DNA from 3 places in the Thalassotalea piscium genome. Region 3 is predicted to be linked to each of the others. Evidence: riboswitches for the same ligand, from Rfam matches in the RefSeq annotation. Region 3 holds a riboswitch; each other region holds the start of a gene.

Region 1 (5,313 bases), 650 kb from region 3:
TGTTTTAACACCTCAAGGAACGCTTGCTGAAAAAATGCGTGCTGGCGGTGCAGGCATACCCGCATTTTTTACTGCAACAGGCTATGGTACTCCTGTAGCCGAAGGTAAAGAAGAACGTGAATTTAATGGCCGCCATTACATTCTTGAAGAAGCTATCAAAGGTGATTTTGCCATTGTTAAAGCTTGGAAAGCTGATAGGTACGGTAATTTAGTATTTAGAAAAACAGCTCGTAACTTCAACCCTCTTGCTGCAACTGCTGGAAAAATTACAGTAGTAGAAGTTGAGGAAATAGTTGAACCTGGCGAATTAGATCCTGATCATATCCATACTCCTGGAATCTATGTTGATCGTTTAATTCAAGGCACTTTTGAGAAACGAATTGAGCAGCGCACAATTCGCCAAAAGTAAATACCTAGAGTCTGTAAGGAGTTAATAATGGCTTTATCAAGAGAGCAATTGGCACAGCGTGTCGCACAAGAATTACAAGATGGTTACTACGTAAACTTAGGAATAGGCATTCCGACCTTAGTGGCAAATTACGTACCTAAAGGTATGGAAGTTATGTTGCAATCAGAAAACGGTTTATTAGGCATGGGACAATTTCCCACAGAAGAAGAAATAGACGCAGATCTCATTAATGCAGGTAAGCAAACTGTTACTATGGCAACAGGCGCTTCAATATTTGACTCTGCAGAGTCTTTTGCAATGATCCGTGGTGGACATGTTGACTTAACCGTATTAGGTGCTTTTGAAGTTGATGTTAATGGTAATATTGCCTCATATATGATCCCTGGCAAGTTAATTAAAGGCATGGGCGGCGCAATGGATTTAGTTGCCGGCGCAGATAATATTATCGTAACCATGACACATGCATCAAAACACGGTGAATCTAAACTATTAAAACACTGTACGTTACCTTTAACTGGTAAAGGGTGTATAAAACGAGTACTTACTGATCTTGCGTTCATTGAAATTAAAGGCGGTAAATTTCATTTACTTGAACGTGCTCCCGGTGTAACGGTTGAAGAAATCGTTAAACTTACTGCGGGTGAGCTTGTCATTCCTGAGAATGTACCCGAAATGCAGTTTTAAACTAGTGCGTGTTGATCTTTGCTGTACATTTTTGCAGCGATTTATTTGGTGTTTATACAAGGCTGAACTTATGTAGTGGGGTTGTTCCCCATAAATAAGTGAAAACGCCGTAGAAAAGCCAAAGAAGCGCTGTCCTACGGATACGTTTAAACATGATTTATTTTTTGTTCTAGCTCATTTATGTAGAATAACTACACTTTACTCGCTACGCCTCAATTAAATCATGTTTAATTCGTACAAAATTCGTACTCGAAAGTTCAACACGCCCTATAGACTTTGTAAGATATTCTTAATAAATAAGGGCTTTACTGCCCTTTTTTATTACCATTTGATTGCAGATATGTGTACATTTAGTCAAATTAAACACTTAGAGTTAACTTAATAACTATAAAAATCAATAAACTACAAAATAACAAGTCCTTCAAAGCAAATAATAGTAGCATTAAATTTGCAATTAGCTTAGCCATTCGCGATACTAAAGTAGACAAAGAAAAGGCAAAACACGCGAAAACGTGTTACGCAAAACCACCGGTCTAAGGGTTCGATAACCTATGACAGCGGAGTTACCGAGTTAATAGGTACATCCTGTGGTTTTTTCTTTTATTAACTCATGAATTAAAAGGTTATTAAAATGAAAAAATTATTACTAGTTTCTACTATCACTGCTTTAACATTAACGTCTGTTGTATCTGTACCTCAGGCACAAGCTGCTAACATCGCCCAAAGCGTATGTGAATATGTAGCTGCTGACGACAAGAGACGCATGCGTTCTTTTTTAAAGACGAATAAATTAAAAATTCGTAATATTTTTGATGGTATTCAGTGTAATGGGAAAAACTTGTTAGAATTTGCCGCATCAGCGGGTTCTATCGATACAGGCTCAATGATAATTAGCAAATTACCAAAGAGTGTTGTGTCTGATAACCTAGCGCTTATTCAGACTGGATCGCAACCATTGATAGACGCAGCTAACGAACGCGTTAGCAGCTAATTTTATTAGCTAGTGGACATTCGTAATAATGTTTTACAGTTAATAATTCTTCTGTCATTTAAAAAAGCCAGTTAATACTGGCTTTTTTTTCCACTTCAATTTTTTCTTAGCTAACAAACTCAGCTTTTGCAAACGCTAAAAGTTGTTCACCAAATAGGCTCTTTCGCCAATTACGTAAAAGATCTACCTGTTCAATATTAATTAACTCACCTGGCAAGTTAAAGTGCCAAGTCAAAAATTGATTTATTTGTTTTTTTGAGGCTAAGTTTTCAATTGCAATTTCATTCGCTTTTGCTATTTCTGCGATAAAATTCTTTACTTTTTTGTACGTTTGCTTATAACCAGGATATTCATCTAAACGGCTAAGTGGCTCTGGGTATTCATCTTCGCTCATTTTATTTGCAAAATTTAAAACGGCTAACATTGCTTTGCCTTTATGGCGCACATCTAAAAGCTCTACTCCTTCAATACTTCCCATAACCTCTATGCTTTTAGGATTGACTTTAGCAAGACCAAATAACGTATGATCCTTGGCAATAAAACCAATAGGCATATCTCTTTTTTGAGCTTGCTCAAACCGCCAAATAACGAGCTGCTTTAGCAAATTTAGCTGTTTAGCATTTAATCGCCAACTCATTTTTATATTGCGATAGAGTTGGCTAGCATCCGTTGGCGTATATTTTCGCTCGATCATCATCTGAGTTTCTTGCTTTACCGCTTCAAACCAAGGTGTTAATTGCAGCTGTGATTTAAGTGTAGGATAAAGTTGATATAAGTAATCGACATCAGCTTGTGCGTAAACAATTTGGCTATCAGACAATGGCCGTTTAAGCCAATCGGTTCTAGAATCTGATTTATCTAATGAAACACCTAAAAAGTGCTCTACCATGGCAGCGTAACCTATTGATAAACCATACCCTAAGAATGACATCATTATCTGGCTATCAATTAAGTTTTTCGGACGACAATTAGCATGAGTTAAGAAAACTTCTAAATCTTCGGAGCAAGCATGAACCACTTTTTCTATTGATTCATCTGCTATTAATGCCCAAAAAGGCGACAGGTCATCAACCGCCAATGGATCTATTAATGCAAGGTATTCTCCGTTACAAACTTGTAGTAACCCTAATTTTGGATAAAAAGTTCGAGTCCTGACAAATTCTGTATCAATCATTAAAGCGTCAGAACTTTTTAAATGATGACATAACTCCACTAAATCATTTTGTTCATTAATGTATTTCTTTTGCACTAAGTTTCCTACTGCGTTGTCATGCCAAATGCTAGCGGCTCAAAAAAGTCATCGTTTATCTGCACATACGGCATATTTCATTTTATAAGTAAGCACTTTATTGATACTTATGTTCTTTACCGAAACTTCGTTTAACTTCGGCGTCTGCGAGTAGATTGCTGATGTCTGGTTTGATGTTTTTTAACTGAACGACGAATGCGACGACTTTTGGCGTTATCCATTACTTTTTCATCAACTTTAACTTTGCTTTGTACTTCTGGTGGTAACCCCACCAATTGTCGATAATAATTAACTTCTTTTAATGAAAGCTCTGTCCAACCGCCAGAAGGTAATTGGCGTTTCATTTCCATATCGCCATAACGTACACGGATCAATCGACTTACTTGCACCTCTTGGCTTTCCCATAAGCGACGTACCTCTCGATTTCGTCCTTCCGACAGCACTACATGAAACCAATGATTACGGCCTTCACCACCACGGTAAGTTATTTTTTGAAAGCGCGCTGGGCCATCTTCCAATTTTACGCCTGCTCTTAAGCGTTGTAGCATGGCCTCGTTAACTTCACCAAACACTCTCACCGCATATTCACGCTCAACTTTTCGTGAAGGATGCATTAAACGATTAGCAAGTTCACCATCGGTAGTAAAAAGCAACATACCTGAAGTATTAATATCTAAACGACCAACAGCGATCCAACGACTTGAATCAAGTTTTGGTAGACGGTCAAATACTGTCGGCCGACCCTCAGGGTCTTTACGCGTACACATTTCACCCTCTGGCTTGTTGTACATTAGCACCCGACAAATTTCATCGTCTTTGGCTTGTAAGCTAACAGAATGGCCATCGATTTTAATTTGTTCGCTACCTTCTACACGATCACCTAAGTAAGCAACTTTACCATTAACACTTACACGGCCTGCGCTAATTATCGTTTCCATTTCGCGGCGCGAACCTTTGCCCGCACGGGCTAATACTTTTTGCAATTTTTCAGACATGAATTATAACTCTCTTACGTCAGTAACATCATAGCTTAAGCTATTATACCAATTGGACTATTTATTTATTCCGCTTAGTGCTTGTTTCTGTCTCTCTTATTTGAGTATTATCTTCTTTAACGATATCTGTTCCTTTTATTTTAATATCGTTTATTGAAGATTCTGATAATGGCATTAGTTCTGGTAACTGTGCCAATGATTTTAACGAAAAATAATCTAAAAATTCTTTTGTCGTTGCTAATAGTGCTGGGCGCCCCGGCACTTCTTTATGACCGACTTCCTTTATCCAATCACGTTCAAATAATGTTTTAATAATATGACTACTTACTGAAACACCTCTAACATCTTCTATTTCACCTCGTGTAATAGGCTGGCGATAGGCAATTAATGCTAAGGTTTCCAAAACTGCTCGCGAATACTTGGGCGCTTTTTCTTGAAATAAAATTGCAATTTCACTAGCGATCGCTTCGACTACTTGAAAACGGTATCCAGAGGCAACCTCTACCAAATGGATAGCCCTAGTTTGGTAAGCACTTTCAATTTCTCCAATTGCATCAATAACTTGTTGGTGATTAACATTATAATCAACCAGTAATTGTTGTTTGATTTTGATTAAAGACAAAGGAGAGCTCGAAGCAAAAATAGCTCCCTCAATCAATTGTATTAACTTATGCCTACTTAAACTTGTCATTAGTTTACCATTATTATGCGTGTTTTCCGCCAAAATTATTATTTAGCTCGCACATTAATTCTTCCATAATTATCCGCTTGAATACATTCAATTAAATCATCTTTGATGAGCTCTAATAATGCTAAGAAAGTTACAACAACACCGTTGCGTCCTTCTAAAACGTTAAATAATTGTTCAAATGCTACAAAGTTATCTTCTTGTTGGTTAGTAAGCATTGCTAAAATATCACTCATACGCTCTCTTGTTGATAGCGACTCCTTCGCTATATGATGATGCTCATAAGCTTTCGTCCGT
Region 2 (5,313 bases), 1.5 Mb from region 3:
AGCGATGATAAAAAGAGTTCAATACAACGATAGTTACCAAACGATCACTTTTCAAGTATCAGCGTTTTCTTGGCATCAGGAAGCTTTAGCATTATTTATTGAAGCATTTTTTACAGTTTTTAAATCTGCTAAATTAGTTGAAGTTATGGAGGGGGCAGATCGAATGAATGCCCGATTTATATTTCAACAGGCTGAGTTTATAATATGCCTAGAGTCTAGTTGTGAAGCTATTTGGATTGAAGCTTATGGTGAGGACCAGATAACCAACTTACATACTCTCTACCAAGAAATCGAACGATTACTTAAGATGAAATAGCAATGAATAAAATATTAGTGAGTGCTTGCTTGTTAGGTGAAAAAGTTCGGTATGATGGCAACTGTCAGCGGCAACACCATATAAAGCTAGCTGTTTGGCAGCAACAAGGTCGAATTATTAGTATATGCCCTGAAGTTAGTGGCGGCCTATCAATACCGAGGGAGCCTGCAGAAATGCAGACCGATGGTCGTATTATTACTCAACAGCGTATCGATGTAACTAATGAGTTTATTTCTGGTGCAAATAAGGCGTTGTTATTATGCAAAAAGTATCAGATACGCTACGCGCTATTAAAAGAGTCTAGCCCTTCCTGTGGAAGTAACAGTGTTTATGATGGGACTTTTTCTGGCCAAAAAATTGAAGGAATGGGCGTAACGGCGAAGTTATTACAAGCGCATGGTATAAAAGTGTTTTCTGAGCAGCAAATTAATGAATTAAGTGGATTGCTTGAGTAATTATGATATTAAGATGTTACAGCTATTTGATTATACTGTGAGCTTTTTTGCATTTTGGCTACTAAGGCGCTAGTTTTATTTAGCACACTATGAACGTTTTTGTTTAAGTCTAGGGTGCTTACAGCGAGAGAAATCGTCATTTTGGGTAAGCGACTACCTGTTTTACTACTAACAAACCTTAACCGCTCTACACCTTGTCGAATCTTTTCAGCTATTTCGGTAGCTACAGAGCATTCAATTTCTGGCAATAAAACTGTAAATTCGTTGCCGCCAGAGCGAACCGGTAATCCGCTTTCACCTACATAACTAATCACCTTGTTGGCAATTTTTGATAATAAAATATCACTGATTATGTGACCAAAATCTGTTGTGACTTGCTGTAACTTATCAACATTAATTACTATTGCAGCTAAGCTTTTGTTAGGGTCCTCTTTAATCCAGCCTGCAATATGTTTATTAAGTGCTTTACGATTATATAGGCCAGTTAAAGGGTCTAAGTAAATGTCTTTACGAATTTCCTGCAATTCATTCTTAAGTGATAAGGTTTGCTTTTTGGAATCTTGTAGTTGCTGATTGAGCTTTTCTTGTTGTAATTTAAATTGTCTAGAAGCTGTCCCTATATCCACAAGTGCCTGTTTTATTTGTTGCTCATCTTGAGAACAAAGTTGTTCAGAATGTTTATCTACAGTGTTAATAAAGGTATCTGCATGGTGTGTGGTTTTTCTACAGCTTTGTTTTACTTGATCAACAATATTTTCGATATCGGTAATTATTTCGTCTCGAAACTGTTCAGCGCCTAAAATAACCTGTCGATATATTTCATCCATAAAAAAATTATCAAGCGGTTTATCTAGTGCAAGCTGCTGATTAATGAGTGCGGATAATGTAGTGTTTTGGCCATTAATAAATTCGTAACTTACCGCATAATTTATTGGAGTTGCTGGCAAGCCCCATTCTTGCAACTGCTTTATTGCGAGCGATAGTTTTTGTTCGGCCTGTTTTACTGAGTCATGGTATTTCATAACTCACTCTTTAAATACGACATATAACATTACTAAAATATTATTATTAGCTCATTCTCTAGGAAATAAACGAAAACTTCTATAGGTAAACAATAAATAAATAAAGATTGAGTTAAAAGAGCGGCAATATACGACAAAAAGTGATTATCTATAGATTAAAATGAAATAATAGAACAAGTAGAAGAAAGGTGGCACGCAAAAGTTACCGCAGGTACAAACAACTGAATACAGTATTCAGATAAGCCCCCACTATATCTAAATTCGGTAGTTCCGCTGCCATAGAGTAATCTTTAGGCCGGTAACTTTGCGTCTCTAATTTTCACTAGATTTGCCCTTTTCAAGCTTTAGTAGCTCAAAAACCATTATAGTGAATTAATTTGTCTTGTAAACCTTAAGAATAATTATCTTACGCGTCGTGCTTAAAAGTTAATCATGATAATATTATTTTACTTTTAGGCTTATACTAATTCGATTTAATTTATACCCTACTTTGGGAGAATTAATTAAATTAGTACTGTTGGCATGCTGTAGATGAGGGAGTTAAGTGAAACAACATACTTTGTATTGCGTAATGGTGTTGTTGAGTATTGCTGTTAGTTGCCGTGCTTGGACTCAAGAGAATAGTATTAGTGAAAATATTCAGCAAGTTGAACAACTGTTTGCAAAAGAAAAGGAAGCCCTTCCCGCTGATGATGTAGTTCAATTGGCTAATAATATTTTGCAAAAGCGACACTTTTATAGTGCCGACACTACAGCGAAAGTATTTATTTTACTTGCCAATACCGCAATTAATCAGGGTGATCTAGGTAAGGCTATGCAGTTTGCGCAAGATGGTATAGCTATTGTGGGCATAAATAATGTCTTGAAAATAGACTTTTTATTGAAGTTAACAGCAAGCCATTACTTTGAAGGGCGTTTTCACCAAGCAAATGAATTTGCTAACGAAGCTGTGGTAATCGCAAGGCAATTAATAAATGTAAGGTATTTATTAGTGGCTTTAAGCTATAGTGCTATGTCGAACGCGTTAATAGCGAATAACTTGGCTGCCCATCAAGAATTACAAGAAATAAAAACGCTACTTGCAGATAATGAACAGTTCAATAACTACCTTGAAGTTATTGAAATATTGGCATTAGCGTATCTGTATCAACAAGATTACGATACTGCAAAAGCATTATATAACAAAGCAATAAAACTACGGTTTGAATCAGGTAAAGTCGCGTCGATAGATAGAAGCTATTATTATTTAGCAGAAACAAACTTAAAGCTTAATCGGTTAGATGATGCCTACAGTGGTTTTTATCAAGCAAAACAAGAAGCAATAAAACATAACCTGCCAATTCGTCAAGCTTTTGCAGACTTAGGGCTAGGAAAAGTTTTACTCGCGCAAAACTTACCAGAAGAGGCGCTTCAATTCTTACTGCCGTCTAAAACTAAGCTAAGTGAAAGAAGTTTCGGCGCGCCTCATATGTCAGCTTTAATTGCATTAGCTAAAGCGTACGACAAGCTTGAGAATAAACCACTATCGTATGAAATGCTTAATAAAGCAGCAAGTTTATCACAGAAGGTAGAGGTAAGTTTTGAGCAACTTGAGCTTTACGATTTGTTAGCTGATATGTATGTCTCGCAAAGTAATTATAAGAAAGCAATTGATGTATATAAAACGCAGATAACTCATTATGAAAAGCATAATGTTCAGCAGTTATTTGTATCGCAAGGCTTTACAGGTAATGTGCTTGAGCTACAAAATCGTGAAATAGCATTGAATGTTGCTGAACAGTCAGACGTACGTCAGTCTTATTTTGCTAAGTATCAACAAGTAAAGAATATAGTTTTTTTTCTGTTAGCACTATTAGTTAGTGTTGTTATTATTGCGTTTTATCTTTATTTAAATCAGCGAAATCAGCGGTTAACTAATGCTTACGAAGATATAGAAAAGCCAGACTACTATATAGCAACCCCTTCTCAAACCAAGGTGCTTTATCAGTTGAATTATAAAAAAGCACGAAAGTTTGAATATACCTTATCTGTTGGCTATTTATCTATATGTAACTGGGAAGAACTTACCTTTCGGTTTAATAAAAGAACAGTGGCAGAAGTAGCGAAAACTATTGCGACTTTAATTAATGAATATGTTGCTGAGTTTGATACTGTTGGGTTAATTAGTGAGGGCGAATACTTGTTTTTATCTCCTCATCAAAATAAACAAAGCTTACAAAAAAAGTTAAATTTAATTGCTAACGCAATCAATAAACGATTTTTTGCTAATTTGGGTGATTTTTCAGTTAAAATTAGCTACGCATTTGAAACGCCTAGTATTCAGGATATAGATCCTTATATCTTTTTATCTAGATTAAGTGAGTCAACACGATCAGAACATACCACCTTTAAGAAGTAGACTTTTATGATTTTTGTTCTTGGGTTATTAGCCATTTTTATCACAGTAAGTATTTATTTTTACTTTCGAGCTGAAGGGCTTCAAAGAGATATAACCGCACTCAAACGCGCTTCTTTAGATAGTAAAAAAGAAAGCCAGGTGCTAATTGATACACTAGCGCTAATGGCAAAAAAGAACGAGGAGTTTATTAAGTTTCGTTTTAATAAAATGGCAAAAGAGTTGAGCGATGATAATGAATTTGTTGTTTACTTAACTCCATTAGTAGCTAACTACGCAGCCATAGTTAGAGAAAGCTTAAAAGGTAAGGCACGAACAAATATCGCAATTAAGAAAAGTTGTCAAGCTTATGACAGTAGAAGTTTTTCACGACTTACCGCGTATATTACAAAGAGCGATGGCCACATAAAACGTACATGGAATAGTAATAGCTTAAGTGGGTTTATGTCGTTTGTTGAAATGCTACTTAATGAAATGGAGCAACAAAAGGAAACAAAAGATTAATTTGTTTCCTTGATAAGGTTTAAGGGCGAATAATAATCTCAGGGTTTGTATTTATTTCACCATCATCAGATATAGTGGCTGGACTTTGGTCACAAAGTAAAACGGCTATGCTGCCTACTGCGCTGGTGCGGATAAATGCGAGATCATAGCCAAATTGGGTTAAGCTACTAGCTGCAAATTTTTGGGCTAAAGACAATTTGTCCCAAAGTGATGCTTGCTCAGGTGTATAGTGTCTTCTTTCTAATAACACTGCTCTTTCCATTGTTGCTTGCACAAAAACCTCTATATTCAGTTTAATTCAGTTTATATTGAAAAATCAATATTGATATAATCGCACATTATCCCAATTTTCAGGGCATTACAACCATTATATAATATACTTTGCGTGAATTTTAAACATAAATGAGCATGCTAGTTATAAAACAGTCTTGACCCTTATACGTACAGTTTATGCCAAAATAAGGTTAATTATAGTGCCAGTTAGACATTTACGCTAAAATAACGATAATATTTTACAGAATATCATAAAGTTAACGGTAACCCATATGAGTCAAGTGTTAGAAGAATTGTTAAGCCTATTAAAATTAGAGCCCATTGAGCAAGGGCTATATCGTGGACAAA
Region 3 (5,313 bases):
GTTCCATTTTCTAGAATTTATAGACGCGTGCAAACTGAACGTAAAAATCATTACAATCATTTACATGGTTTTTACCAAGGTGAAAATACCAACCTTAGCCCTGATGCTATTGACAGAATAGAGTTTGCTCATGCTATTCATTTGAATGATGACTCATTCGCCTGTGGTCAGTCGATAAAAGCATTAAACTTTGATCCGCGTAGAATTGTTATTGTTGCCTTACACCGCGGTGATACTGAAACTGAAAATCCAGATGACAATACAATACTTTGCTCACAGGACACTTTAATAGTAAGAGGTAAGCCTCGTAGAGTTGAGCTTATAGAACGTTTTTTACAGGAAGGGAGTTAACAAGTGATTAGTGAAGTTAACATTGCCAATCACTATACTCATGGTAACTTGTTAAATGCCATTAAAATAGCGTTAAGTAAAGCAGGACACACGCTCGATTCAGTTTCAGCTGAACAATTAACTGCAATAGATGAGTTTCATATTGGTGGAAGAGAAGCTACCACTCAACTATTGAATGGCATTACGTTTGCAGCTGAAGCACAGTTATTAGACATAGGCTGCGGGCTTGGTGGTACTACTCGTTACCTTGCGTCACACTATACTAGTTATGTTACAGGGATAGATTTAACTGCCGAATATATTAAGGTTGCTCAGGTACTTAATCAAAAACTTGGCATTGCTGAGCGTATCAACTTACTGCAAGCAAGTGCGACAAGCCTTCCTTTTGCTGATGATAGCTTTGATGGTGTGACTATGCTCCATGTCGGAATGAATGTTGCTGATAAACAGGCATTATTTGCGGATGTGTTTCGTTGTTTACGGGAAAATTCGTTATTTTTAATTTATGATGTAATGAAAACTAATAAAGATACAGTCAATTACCCTTTACCTTGGGCTTCAACTAGTGACACTAGCTATTTATCAAGTCTTGATTCATATCAAAGAAAGCTTAAAGCGGTAGGATTTAATGTTGTAGCAATTAACTCTCGTAAAGATTTTGCGCTTGATTACTTTAAGCGACAATCGGGAAAGATAGCAACTAACGGAGTAAAGCCCTTATTAAGTCTACACACTTTAATACAAGATAATGCTAAGCTAAAATTTAGCCATTTAATTGATCAAATTAGCAGTAACGCATTAACACCGATTGAAATTATTGTTAAAAAGCCAGGCTAATTATTTTAAATTAAGAAATTCGCGGATCTGAGTTTCTTGTTCCATGGCATCTTCAAAGCCTAATTTTATTAATCGCTTGCAGTAGTTTTTTTCAAATAATATATAGCTAATTAAACTTGATTCAGAGTCATTGCTTATACCTATACTACGTAATAGTATACGTAGTGAAAGCGGTAGTTCCGCAAAGTGCTCAACAGCCAGGGCGTTAAAATCTTGGCTAGGATTAATGAGCATTGAGTCAATATTTTTTAAGCCTTTGTTTTGGGTTCTAACTTCTTTTGGAATTAATGATACTGTTTTATTAATGCGCTTCATCCTTTCTAAGTCACTTTGAAGAGTGTCAGAAAAAATACCATCGAGTAAATGGCCTGCGATCGTAGCTGTTGTTGGAGGATGTGGATTGTTTTCTTTTGAATGTAGTGGTTCTTGGGGTTGCTCTACACCAACAATAAACAACTTTTCACCGCCAAGGTGAATAGCAGGGCTTAATGGCGAAAGCTGATGAATAGAGCCATCACCATAATGTTCTTTTTTAATTTTTATTGATGGAAAGACTAAGGGTATAGCTGCGGAAGCCATTAAATGCTCAGCACTCAATTGGGTAGGCTTTCCATATCGCTTTTCTCTATACCATGGCGCTATACTTGATTGTGACTGGTAAAAACTAACGGAATCACCACTTGAATAGCTTGAAGCTGTAACAGAAATCCCTTTTAGATAGCCTTTCATAATGTTGACATCAATTCGTCTGAAGTCGATAACTTCATCTAATAAATTTCGTAACGGGGTACTGTTTAATAAACTATGGGCTTTTTTATTAGCATAGTCGGCTTGAAAGTTCGCCAAAGCACCATTAATTAAATGGCCGAAAACGCGTACCGGATCGCTATAATAAATTCTATTGGTACTTAGGTTGTTCCATACCCATTCAAGCTTTTTTATTGCTAGATGAAAGCACGATGCATAACATGCTAATGCAGTACTATTAATTGCGCCAGCTGAAGTTCCGCAAATAATAGGGAAGGGGCTAGCATGATGGCGCGGTACATACTTTGCAATCGCACTTAATACGCCAACTTGATATGCAGCTCTTGCGCCACCACCGGTTAATACTAGGGCATTTTTAGACTGTTGGTAACTTGGTTTAGCAATCATACAACTTAAGTTTATATTCCGATGAGTACGCAAGCTAATTTATCTTCCTGTTTGTGTAACGTTTTGGATAAAAGAGCAATATTTACGTGTATTTTTATATTTATGGCTCAGTGTAATGACTTTTTTATCATTGCTCTAGTGAATTTATCATTAAATAAAAAAGCGTGTGAAATAAATGATTGACTCGTTATTTTTTAAACGTATAATGCGCGCAGCTAGAAACGGCAAGGTGCTTGAAAGAGTGCTACGCAAAACTACCGGTCTAAGGGCAAAGCCTACGACAGCGGAGTTACCTCGGCAAGTAACCACTTCTCTTTTGATGTGGGCACAGGTAAAAATTGTAACCGTTTCTTTTACTATATTTTATAGATTTATTTTAAAGGGTTATTTAATGAAAAACTTACTTGTTGCTACATTTATCGCTGCATTATCTTTAACTACTATCGTAACTGCTCCAAAAGCTTCTGCTTCTAACATTGCACAAACTATGTGCGACTATGTTGCAGCAGACGACAAGCAACGTTTACGTTCTTTCTTAAAAACAAACAAATTAAAAATTCGTTCAGTTTTTAGCGGTGTTCAGTGTAATGGCATGAACTTAGTTGCATTTGCAGCAAACCAAAATGCTAACGACACTGGTGCGATGATTATCAGTAAGTTACCTAAGCAAGTAGTTGCTGAAGTTATTTCTTCAATTACTTCATCTGAATTAACTGCAATTGCAGAAACTCGCGTTAATAGCTAATTTAAAAAAATTATACCAGTTTCATTTATTAAGTGACCAATTTTACCCAGTAGAAATGATCACATAGTTAGTGAGATTGGTATTACAATAAAACGAGCTTTTATAGCTCGTTTTTTTTTGCCCAAAACTTTGTGCTAATTTAATTTTCAACACAGTAATTATTTAAAATTATTTGATTTTATATTTTTTAATATACTTTAATGCCTTATTTATTAGGTTTTTAGCAGAATTCGTCAGCTATTTTTTATAATTCGTCAGCTATTTTACTTTTCTCTCTTTATAGTGGTTACTTCATTTATAGGGTGACTTCTGTATGAATAGCTATATTTTTTCTATTAATAATTCATTAATAAATATTTTGACTGGTAAAAAAAATAACAGGTATAACCGACACTTATCTCTCACTACAATAGTATTTATATTGAGTGCGCTCAGCCAAGTTGCAGTTGCTAATAAAATGCCAGAGTCTTATGGGCAATGTATAGCTTGTCACGGAGATAAAGCGCAAGGTAATGCACAGCTTAATTCACCTTCACTTGCTGGTAAGTCAGCAAGTTATATTACGCGTCAATTACACAATTTTGCTAATGGTCTTCGCGGCTCTCACAATAAAGATACTTTAGGTATGCAAATGGTAGCCATTAGTAAACAACTCAACTTTAACAAGGATGTTCCCGAACTTAGTGCTTATTTAGCGGCGCTACCTGCTATATCACAGGTACAGAATACTACAGGGGATTTAAAAAATGGTAGTCGATACTACCAAGGTAAATGCGGGGCATGTCATGGCGGGCAGGCGCAAGGTAATGAAATAATGAATGCGCCTAAGTTATCTGGCCAGAGTGTCGAGTATTTAAAGCGCCAAATGCTTAATTTTACTCAGGGTATTAGAGGAACTCACCCCGAGGATAAGTTCGGTCGTCAAATGGCGATGATGGCTAAAACAACGTCGGGCCAAGAACTTGAAGATATTTTGCATTATATTGCTAATCAAGAGTAGGTACTTATGAAGGTCATTAAAAGTCTAGTTATTGTTTTTACTATTCATGTATTACTGGCTAATAATGTTGTTAGTGCAAAGCAATGGCAGGGTGAAAATAATAACACCCTTAGCAAAAGTGAGTTTACTTTAGCCAAGCATTGCCCGCCGAGCTTTGAGTTAACCCCGCAAGGTGTATGTCGCTTGTTAACGCAATACCAATTCTATACCTCGGTTCAAAATAAAGGGTTAGGTGGCACCCAAACAAATTTACCGCCCCATAGAGATGGCTTTACTCCTGCACAAATTGATTTAGGAAGGTATTTGTTTTTTGATCCTGCACTGTCAAAAGATGGTTCTATTTCATGTGCTAGTTGTCATCAACCTGACAAAGGTTTTAGTGATAATTTAGATAGAAGCATTGGCATTACGGGCGAAAAAATAGCTCGCTCGGCCCCTACTTTATGGAACGTAGCTTTTGTCGACAAATTCTTTTGGGATGCTAGAGCTAAAAGTTTAGAAGAACAAGCCTTAGGGCCGCTTTATGACCCGCTTGAAATGGGTAATACTCCTGAAAAACTACTTGCTACAATTAGGTCAACGCCAACCTATGTGAAGCTGTTTGCACAAGCATATCCTGACATGCAAGAAATAGGACTTGAGCAAATCTATACCTCGCTAACTGCATTTCAAACATCATTAATCTCATTAAATAGCCGTTATGATCGCTATGCGCATGGTTATCATCAAGCACTAACTAAAGATGAAATTGCTGGTTTGAACGTATTTCGCTCGTTTGTTGCTCGGTGCGCCGAATGTCATCAACCGCCATTATTTACGAATAATGAAATTGCGGTTATAGGTAGTCCTGAACCAGAAGGTCGTAAATTAGATATAGGGGCAGAAAAAACCTATAACGCACCTAAATTAAAAGGGGCATTTAAAGTGCCTACACTGAGAAATATTACTCAATCAGGGCCTTATATGCACTCTGGACGTTATAAAGATCTTAGAGAGGCTGTTAAATTTTATAATGATGGTAGAGGTAACTCGATTCCTGAAGGCGAAGAAATGCTAATACATTGGCATATATCTGAGCCTAACCTAACAGATGATGAATTAGATTTAATCGTTACCTTTTTAGGCACGTTAACCGATGAAAGTTTAACACCACGCATACCTCAACAGGTTCCTTCAGGTTTACCTGTAATAGATGAAAAATATCAAGAAAGATCAAAAGCAGCAC

The links. Region 3 has a riboswitch for cyclic di-GMP ahead of QUD79_RS09825 (DUF3718 domain-containing protein). Riboswitches for the same ligand answer to the same signal wherever they lie in the genome.
Region 1: another riboswitch for cyclic di-GMP. It lies ahead of QUD79_RS06985 (DUF3718 domain-containing protein); the one in region 3 lies ahead of QUD79_RS09825 (DUF3718 domain-containing protein).
Region 2: another riboswitch for cyclic di-GMP. It lies ahead of QUD79_RS16755 (GGDEF domain-containing protein); the one in region 3 lies ahead of QUD79_RS09825 (DUF3718 domain-containing protein).

What each region holds. Positions count from the first base shown of each region.
Region 1 covers NZ_AP027362.1:1,608,171-1,613,483, reverse strand. Annotated here, with positions in the region: gene QUD79_RS06995 (CoA transferase subunit A) at 1-409, shown strand, start outside; gene QUD79_RS06990 (3-oxoacid CoA-transferase subunit B) at 437-1,093, shown strand; cyclic di-GMP riboswitch class I at 1,578-1,664, shown strand; gene QUD79_RS06985 (DUF3718 domain-containing protein) at 1,725-2,084, shown strand; gene rnd (ribonuclease D) at 2,191-3,333, opposite strand; gene rluB (23S rRNA pseudouridine(2605) synthase RluB) at 3,465-4,328, opposite strand; gene scpB (SMC-Scp complex subunit ScpB) at 4,390-5,019, opposite strand; gene QUD79_RS06965 (segregation and condensation protein A) at 5,058-5,313, opposite strand, start outside.
Region 2 covers NZ_AP027362.1:3,758,720-3,764,032, reverse strand. Annotated here, with positions in the region: gene QUD79_RS16765 (hypothetical protein) at 1-316, shown strand, start outside; gene QUD79_RS16760 (2-thiouracil desulfurase family protein) at 319-771, shown strand; gene QUD79_RS16755 (GGDEF domain-containing protein) at 780-1,793, opposite strand; cyclic di-GMP riboswitch class I at 2,054-2,136, opposite strand; gene QUD79_RS16750 (tetratricopeptide repeat protein) at 2,338-4,191, shown strand; gene QUD79_RS16745 (hypothetical protein) at 4,198-4,692, shown strand; gene QUD79_RS16740 (hypothetical protein) at 4,712-4,966, opposite strand; gene tesB (acyl-CoA thioesterase II) at 5,238-5,313, shown strand, end outside.
Region 3 covers NZ_AP027362.1:2,256,318-2,261,630, reverse strand. Annotated here, with positions in the region: gene QUD79_RS09840 (monovalent cation:proton antiporter family protein) at 1-351, shown strand, start outside; gene QUD79_RS09835 (class I SAM-dependent methyltransferase) at 355-1,188, shown strand; gene QUD79_RS09830 (patatin-like phospholipase family protein) at 1,189-2,343, opposite strand; cyclic di-GMP riboswitch class I at 2,557-2,640, shown strand; gene QUD79_RS09825 (DUF3718 domain-containing protein) at 2,735-3,088, shown strand; gene QUD79_RS09820 (c-type cytochrome) at 3,402-4,088, shown strand; gene QUD79_RS09815 (cytochrome-c peroxidase) at 4,095-5,313, shown strand, end outside.